Desulfosporosinus acidiphilus SJ4: one gene and its partner. The protein of the gene in region 1 interacts with the protein of each later gene in a pairwise test. Links are inferred from orthologs where the notes say so. Each region holds a gene or a part of one and is shown in the gene's direction. Other genes may lie near its edges.

Region 1 (4,392 bases):
ATTTGTGGTGGGCCTCCCGCGAATGGGCTTAGATATATCAGGTCCTTTCGACGTAGAAAGTCTACGTACGTTTCAAGCGGATGTTTTAGTGGATTTCACAAATCCGCAATCGGTCTTAAAGAATGCCAAAACTGCAATTCTTGCCGGGGTTGTTCCAGTCATTGGGACTACTGGCTTGGATGAAGCTGAATTAGAAGAGATACGGACTCTGGCAGTAAAGGAAAGTGTGGGGGCTTTCATTGCACCAAATTTTTCTATCGGAGCACTTTTAATGATGAGATTTGCCAGAGAAGCAGCTAAATATTTCCCTCATGTCGATATTCTTGAACTGCATCATGATCAGAAGCTTGATGCCCCCTCAGGAACAGCCATAAAAACGGCCGAACTGATCTCGGAAGTGCGCCCTCCCATGGTTCAGGGACACCCCAATGAATATGAGAAAATCCCAGGAGCACGTGGTGCTGATCTAGGAGGAATTCATATTCATTCGGTACGTTTGCCGGGATTAATTGCTCATCAAGAGGTATTATTTGGAGGTTTAGGACAAGCTTTAACAATCCGGCATGATGCCTATACCAGAGAGACCTATATGCCGGGGATAATGCTTGCCATACGCAAAGCTGCTGACTTAACTGAACTTGTAGTAGGCCTTGAGAATTTCCTCGATTAGGTAATGATCACGCGTAACCGCTGCTCTTCTTCCCTCATATAATGAATAGTAGTCAATGGGACACTGTCTCAAAGGGGGCATAAAGATGAGTGCGGGTCTGAAAGGAATTCGTGTGGCGGTAATTGGGGGTGATGATCGGGAACTGTTTTTGATTCCCGAACTTCAAAAACAGGGGGCCTACATAGTCGGGGTCGGATTTGAAAAGGCTTCACCCAACCCGGGAGTGACACTTGTATCATCCCTTCTCGAAGCGGTTGGTCAAGTGGATGTGTTGCTTTTTCCAATGTTCGGCACCGATGAACGTGGGACAGTTAAAGCCAAATACTCTGCTTCGCCAATCGTGCTGAATAAAGAGGTGCTTCAGGCTATTCCGACACGCGTTCCGCTGATTATTGGCTTTGCGCGTCCGGCTTTGAAATCAGCAGCAGAAAACATGGGAATCCAGTTAGTGGAAACGATATACCTTGATGAACTTGCTATCCTTAATTCTATCCCTTCAGCAGAAGGAGCTATTCAGATGGCCATGGAGGCCACGAACATAACGATTCACGGAAGTGAAAGTTTTGTTCTGGGATTAGGTCGAACCGGCTGGTCCTTAGCGAGAATGCTCCAGGGCATTGGCGCAAACGTCAGTGGGGTTGCCCGTAAGCCAACCGATTTAGCCCGTGCTGTAGAGATGGGACTCAAACCAGTTCATTTTGCGGATCTAGAAGAAGAGATTGGGCGTGCAGAGATTATTTTCAACACAGTTCCTCATCTCATCTTAGACCGTGTTATGTTGGAAAAGGTGGCAAGAGATGTGGTAATCGTCGATTTGGCTTCTATTCCGGGCGGAACTGATTTTGAATTTGCCCAATTATTGGGCCTCAAAGCAATCCTTGCTCCGGGTCTCCCTGGTATTGTAGCACCCAAATCTGCCGGCAGAATTCTCGCTCAAATTTATCCGCAACTTATTCTTCGTCACTTGACCACCACGATTGCCAATGTTCAGTCTTAAATGTGGAGGTGCGAAGGGATGCAGTTTGACGGGTTAAAAATTGGTTTTGCTCTTACCGGATCACATTGTATGTTGCATGAAGTAGTCAAGGTCATGAAACGTTTAGCAGATGAAGGAGCGGTCGTGACACCAATTGTCTCCTATTCTGTAGATACTATGGACACTCGCTTCGGCAAGGCCGAGGATTGGAAAGGCCAGTTTAAGGAAATAACGCAGAAGGATATTATTCACACGATCCCTGAAGCCGAGCCAATTGGTCCTAAGAAAATGTTTGATTGTGTGGTAATAGCCCCATGTACGGGCAATACTCTCGCAAAGCTAGCCAACGGGATCACGGATACTCCTGCTCTCATGGCTGCTAAATCCCACCTTCGCAATCAAAGTCCAGTAGTACTTGCTATATCAACTAATGATGGACTGGGACTTAACGCTCGTAATATCGGAACACTGCTCATTACCAAAAATGTTTATCTCGTACCCTTTGGTCAAGATAATCCTGCCATTAAAGCAAATTCATTAGTAGCACATATGGATAGAATTCCAGATACCATACTAATGGCACTTGAAGGAAAACAGATTCAGCCAGTCCTGTGGGATTATCGATAATATTATGATTATATTAAGTAAAGGTATCAGGTGCCTTGTTCAAGACAAGGCACCGCCCTGATAAGCCTTTTACTTACTAAGGAGGAAAATTTGTATGTCAAATGTAGCAATTGTTGGTGCAACCGGTGCAGTCGGGCAGGAATTCTTAAAAATTCTTGCCGAACGTCATTTTCCTGTTGAAGAACTGAGACTATTGGCAACGAAACGATCTGCCGGAAAACGGGTGACCTGGCAAGGGCGTGAACTAGAGGTTCAGGAGACAACTCATGAGAGCTTCAAGGGTATCGATATCGCACTTTTCGCAGGCGGTTCTGCAAGTACGGAATATGCACCTTCTGCCGTAAAAAGCGGAGCAGTGGTTATCGATAACAGCAGTGCTTTTCGTCTTGATCCGGAGGTTCCGCTGATTGTCCCTGAGGTAAACCCAGAGGATGTAAAAGGCCATAAAGGGATTATAGCAAACCCTAATTGCTCCACGATTATCATGGCTGTAGCCCTAAAGCCAATTTTTGATATAGCCGGTATACGGCGTGTCGTCGTATCCACATATCAGGCCGTTTCCGGAGCAGGGCGTGAGGGTATTGAGGAATTGGAAGCAGAGGTTAAAGCTTGGTCGAAGGGTGATGGAATGACTCCCGCTGTTTTCCCTTACCAAATTGCCTTTAATCTTATTCCCCGCATTGATGTATTCCAAGAAGGAGATTACACTAAAGAAGAGTGGAAAATGGTTAAAGAAACACAAAAGATTTTCCATGCCCCGAATATGGCAATTACAGCTACCACCGTGCGGGTGCCGGTCTTCCGCAGTCATTCGGAATCAATTAATGTCGAAACTGAAAAACTCGTCAGCGTCACTGAAATTCGGGAGGCTTTAAGTCAAGCGCCGGGCGTTATCGTCGATGATGATCCTAGCAATGATCGCTACCCCATGCCGTGGTTCAGCGCAGATACGGACGAAGTTTATGTTGGCCGTTTGCGTAAAGACTTTTCGATTGCTCAAGGGATTAATATGTGGGTTGTGGGAGATCAAATTCGTAAAGGTGCGGCCACTAACGCAGTGCAAATTGCGGAACTGCTGCTGTAATAATTCGAGGCACGAGAAACATAAAATTTGATGGGTAAGGTTCGAATATCGAACCTCGAAAGAGGGGATTGGTTTGCGGATATTGGTTCAGAAGTTCGGGGGGACTTCTGTAGCGACACCGGAGCGCAGGTCGCAAGTGGTGTCCAAAGTTTCAGAAGCAGTTCACAGCGGGTATTCACCAGTTGTTGTCGTATCGGCGATAGGCCGATCCGGGGATCCCTATGCCACGGATACCTTTCTGAATATGGTTAAAGGAATTTATTCGGATTTACCGAAACGGGAATTAGATTTATTAATGAGCTGCGGTGAAGTTATTTCCGGGACTGTGCTGGTAAGCACCTTGAATAGTATGGGCTTTGAAGCGGTACTTTTTACCGGAGCTCAAGCCGGGATTATTACAAACAATGATTATGGGGATGCCAGGATTGTCCGAGTCGAACCGGGAGCTATTTTAGAACAGTTGAGTGAGGGTAAAGTTGTAGTAGTAACCGGTTTTCAGGGCATAACAGAAGATGGTCAGATAACGACTCTCGGGCGCGGAGGAAGCGACACCACGGCATCGGCCTTGGGGGTTGCCTTAGAAGCAGAAACCATCGATATCTACACCGACGTCGATGGCATCATGACGGCAGATCCACGAATCGTTGAAGATGCGCGAATTATTGATACCGTTACTTATAATGAAATTTGCCAATTAGCATATCAAGGAGCCAAAGTGATTCATCCTAGGGCCGTGGAAATTGCGATGCAGCGCAACATTCCCCTGAGGATAAAATCTACGTTTTCCGATGCACCGGGGACATTAGTCACGAATATGCACCCTGATCGAGGAGTTGGGACGGATATAACCAATGACCGGATTATTACTGGGATTGCTCATACCCCCAATGTCACGCAAATCAGAGTTTTGACGAAGGATGCTCCGGATCTGCACCTCACAGTTCAACGGATTTTTAAAGCAATGGCTCTTGCTGATATAAGTGTGGATTTTATTAGTGTTCAGCCTGAAGTAGTATTATTTACGGTTTCTGATGA
Region 2 (3,411 bases), 160 kb from region 1 along the record:
GAATGCGGCTATGTGGTAAACTGCCCAAACTGTGATGTGGCTCTAACCTATCACAGTCAAGGACAGTCCATGCGCTGCCACTATTGTGATCATAAAGAGCAGCCGCCATTGACGTGCCCTCATTGCGGGAGCCGCTATATCCGATTTTTCGGCCAAGGTACTCAAAGGGTTGAAGAGGAACTTCAAGGATTATTGCCGGAAGCGTCGATTCTGCGGTTAGATTTTGATACAACACGAAACCATGCAGCGCATACAACTATTTTAGAGAGTTTTCGCCAGCAAAAAGCGTCAATTCTTGTAGGAACCCAAATGATGGCCAAAGGATTGGATTTTCCCAATGTGACCTTAGTGGGGGTTATAGCCGCCGATCAAATGCTGAACATGCCGGATTTCAGAGCCAAAGAGCGGACTTTTCAGCTCTTGACGCAAGTTGCCGGCAGGGCGGGACGAAGTGTGAAGCCGGGCGAAGTAGTGATTCAAACCTATTCTCCCGGAGACAGCGCTATCGAAAAGGCTGCTCACCATGATTTCGAAGGTTTTTTTTGGGAAGAGATTCGCTATCGCAAAGGGCGCAAATATCCTCCCTTTACGCATATCATTCGCGTTTTGCTGCTTCATGAAAAAGAGGAACGAGTTATCTTAGGGGCCAATAGCTTGGGGGCTTGCTTGAGGGGAAGAATGCAAGATCCTAAATTTGGAAATACTGATTTAGATATCCTTGGGCCGGCTCAAGCTGTTATGGCCAGAGTGAAAAACCAATGGCGGTGGCAAATATCGGTTCGTGGGATCATTATTGAGGAACTGAGAGAACTTGTACATCAGGGAATTCAAGATTTTTTCAAAAGTTCGGCGAGCAATGGTATTATATTAAATATCGAGGCAGACCCGCTGACGAATTAAGGTTTATGGTTAATTATTGATCAAGATAGACAGAAATAAGTTTCTTGGAAGAAAGGGGTATTAATCATGGCAGTTTATCAGATTGTTGAAATTGGTGCAGATATATTACGGGAGAAAGCAAAAGAGGTCAAAGAGATTAATCCTTCAATTATTAAGCTTTTGGATAACATGGTTGATACGATGATAGCCGCAGACGGGGTGGGTTTAGCAGCACCACAGATAGGAGTTTCCAAGAGAGTCGTGGTGGTTAAAGTAGGGGACGTTTTGCTTGAACTGGTTAATCCAGTAATCTTGGAAAAAGAGGGAGAATCTCTTGCCGAGGAAGGCTGTCTCAGCGTTCCCGATATGACAGGGGATGTTGTGCGGGCGGCGAAAGTTCATGTTCAGGGATTAAATCGGGAAGGAAAAATGGTGGATATTCATGCTGACCGTTTGATGGCCCGGGCCTTGCAGCATGAGATCGATCATCTTGAAGGAATTTTGTTTGTTGATTTAGCTAAAAAGACCTATCGAAAATAAGTCAAGGCTGTACAGGTCTGTCGGATACGCAGACACATCAGCTTGCAAAATTGAAATGATATAACATAGAAGGTTTCGAGTCTCGAACTTCTCTAAAAAGGAGAATTGGTATGCGTATTGTTTTCATGGGAACACCTGATTTTGCCGTACCTTCTCTGCGGGCCCTGGCCGGTCATGGACATGAGATTGTGGGGGTCTTCACTCAACCGGATCGCCCGGCAGGCCGCGGGAAAAAGTTGAAACCCAGCCCAGTAAAATCTGCGGCTGAAGAATTAAATCTGCCGATTTTCCAACCTGCTAAGATTAAGACACCTGAGGGTATCCAATGTTTGCGTGAGTTAGCTCCGGAATGTATTATTGTCGTCGCTTACGGGCAGCTTCTCTCCAAGGAGATTTTAGACTTGCCTTCCAGAGGATGCATTAATGTACATGCCTCCCTGCTTCCTTCTTATCGCGGAGCGGCCCCCATTCATTGGGCAATTATCAACGGCGAAGAGTATACCGGTGTAACGACGATGCTCATGGATGAAGGGCTGGATACCGGAGATATGTTATTGAAACGTGAAATTAAAATTTCCCAAAAAGATACTATGGGAGAAATTCATGATAAATTAGCGCTTCTGGGAGGAGAGTTATTGATTCAAACGCTGCGGGAGTTAGAACAAGGTACTCTAACCGCCACAGCCCAATCAGGAAAATCCAATTATGCACCCCTTCTGAATCGCGACCATGAACGAATTGACTGGACTCGATCAGCTGTTGAACTGCATAACCAAATCAGAGGCTTAAATCCTTGGCCTGGTGCTTTCGCGTTATTTCGAGAGGAGCAATTTAAGGTCTGGCGGAGCACAGTATTCTCTGGGCAAAGGGCGGCGGAGAAAGAAAACTCATTTCAGGGTTCGAACGCTGAGGTGGGCCAAATTCTCGAGGTGTTGGAAGAAGGGCTGCTTGTTCAAACGGGAGATGGCCTTCTCTGGATTGCAGAGGTGCAGCCCGCAGGTAAGCGTCCTATGTCCGCGCGGGATTTTCTGAATGGAAGGCACGGTCAGGCGGGAGAAAAGTTCACTTAAACGAACTTACCGGGAGTTTGTTCTTTAGTTCTTTAGCTTAACGAGTTCACTCTTCCTTAGATCCTGTACTTAGAATAAAAAGGAGGTTAAGCTATGTTCTGGGATCCTACAATGGTTCTTTTGATTCCGGCGATTCTATTGTCACTCTATGCACAATATAAAATATCATCAGCATATAACCACTACTCTAAAATCCGAGCTCAGTCAGGACTTACCGGCGCTCAAGCCGCAAGAGCACTCTTAAATAGCAGAGGGCTATACGATGTCAATGTGGAGGCTATTCGGGGAAACCTTTCAGATCACTATGATCCCCGTACAAGAGTTATTAGTTTGAGTGAGGACGTGTATTATGGGAATTCTCTGGCTTCAGTAGCGGTTGCGGCTCATGAAACGGGGCATGCCCTACAGCATTCCTCAGGATATGTACCTTTACAGCTCAGGTCATCCTTTGTCCCGGCAGCCAATTTTGGCAGCGGGGCCGGACCGCTGTTAATTCTCGTCGGATTGTTTATGCCTAGCTTCGGCTGGCTGCTGCAGTTGGGAATCTTGTTTTTTTCCTTGGCTGTTCTATTTCAATTAATTACTTTGCCGGTGGAATTTAACGCCAGCCACAGGGCGTTAGGTCTCTTGCAGGAAGGAAGATTACTGGGAAGTGATGAAGTCCGCGGCGCTCGTTCTGTTTTAAATGCCGCTGCCTTGACCTATGTCGCCGCGGCATTAGCAGCGGTGCTCCAGTTGGCACGCTTTATCATCATTGCCCAGGGTAGAAGGGATGACTAGAGAAACAGCGCGCGGGATGGCTGCCCAAATTCTGACCCGTGTTGAGGTTGAAGGGGCTTATGCCAATCTTTTACTACAGAGAACCCTTGCTAAATTGTCAGACCCGCGGGAACGTCAATTTATTACGCTCTTGGTGAATGGG

What was found.
Region 2: the proteins of DESACI_RS16815 (region 1) and def interact in binary tests that used the Escherichia coli proteins (3 or more experiments, as listed by UniProt). The link is inferred for Desulfosporosinus acidiphilus SJ4 from one-to-one orthologs.

The regions. Positions count from the first base shown.
Region 1 is NC_018068.1:3,679,146-3,683,537, reverse strand. Bases 1,410-4,362 are described here. They hold DESACI_RS16815 (aspartate-semialdehyde dehydrogenase), read left to right. Parts: upstream 1,410-2,367; coding sequence 2,368-3,357; downstream 3,358-4,362. Other genes in these bases: dapG (aspartate kinase), read left to right, coding at 3,431-4,362; DESACI_RS16820 (dipicolinate synthase subunit B), read left to right, coding at 1,686-2,273; dpsA (dipicolinate synthase subunit DpsA), read left to right, coding at 1,410-1,667. In the rest of the region: dapB (4-hydroxy-tetrahydrodipicolinate reductase), read left to right, coding at 1-670; more of dpsA, read left to right, coding at 756-1,409; more of dapG, read left to right, coding at 4,363-4,392.
Region 2 is NC_018068.1:3,841,678-3,845,088, reverse strand. Bases 1-2,692 are described here. They hold def (peptide deformylase), read left to right. Parts: upstream 1-966; coding sequence 967-1,419; downstream 1,420-2,692. Other genes in these bases: DESACI_RS17595 (zinc metallopeptidase), read left to right, coding at 2,583-2,692; fmt (methionyl-tRNA formyltransferase), read left to right, coding at 1,530-2,489; priA (replication restart helicase PriA), read left to right, coding at 1-900. Also shown: more of DESACI_RS17595, read left to right, coding at 2,693-3,269; 16S rRNA (cytosine(967)-C(5))-methyltransferase RsmB, read left to right, coding at 3,262-3,411. UniProt on the Escherichia coli protein: Removes the formyl group from the N-terminal Met of newly synthesized proteins. Requires at least a dipeptide for an efficient rate of reaction. N-terminal L-methionine is a prerequisite for activity but the enzyme has broad specificity at other positions.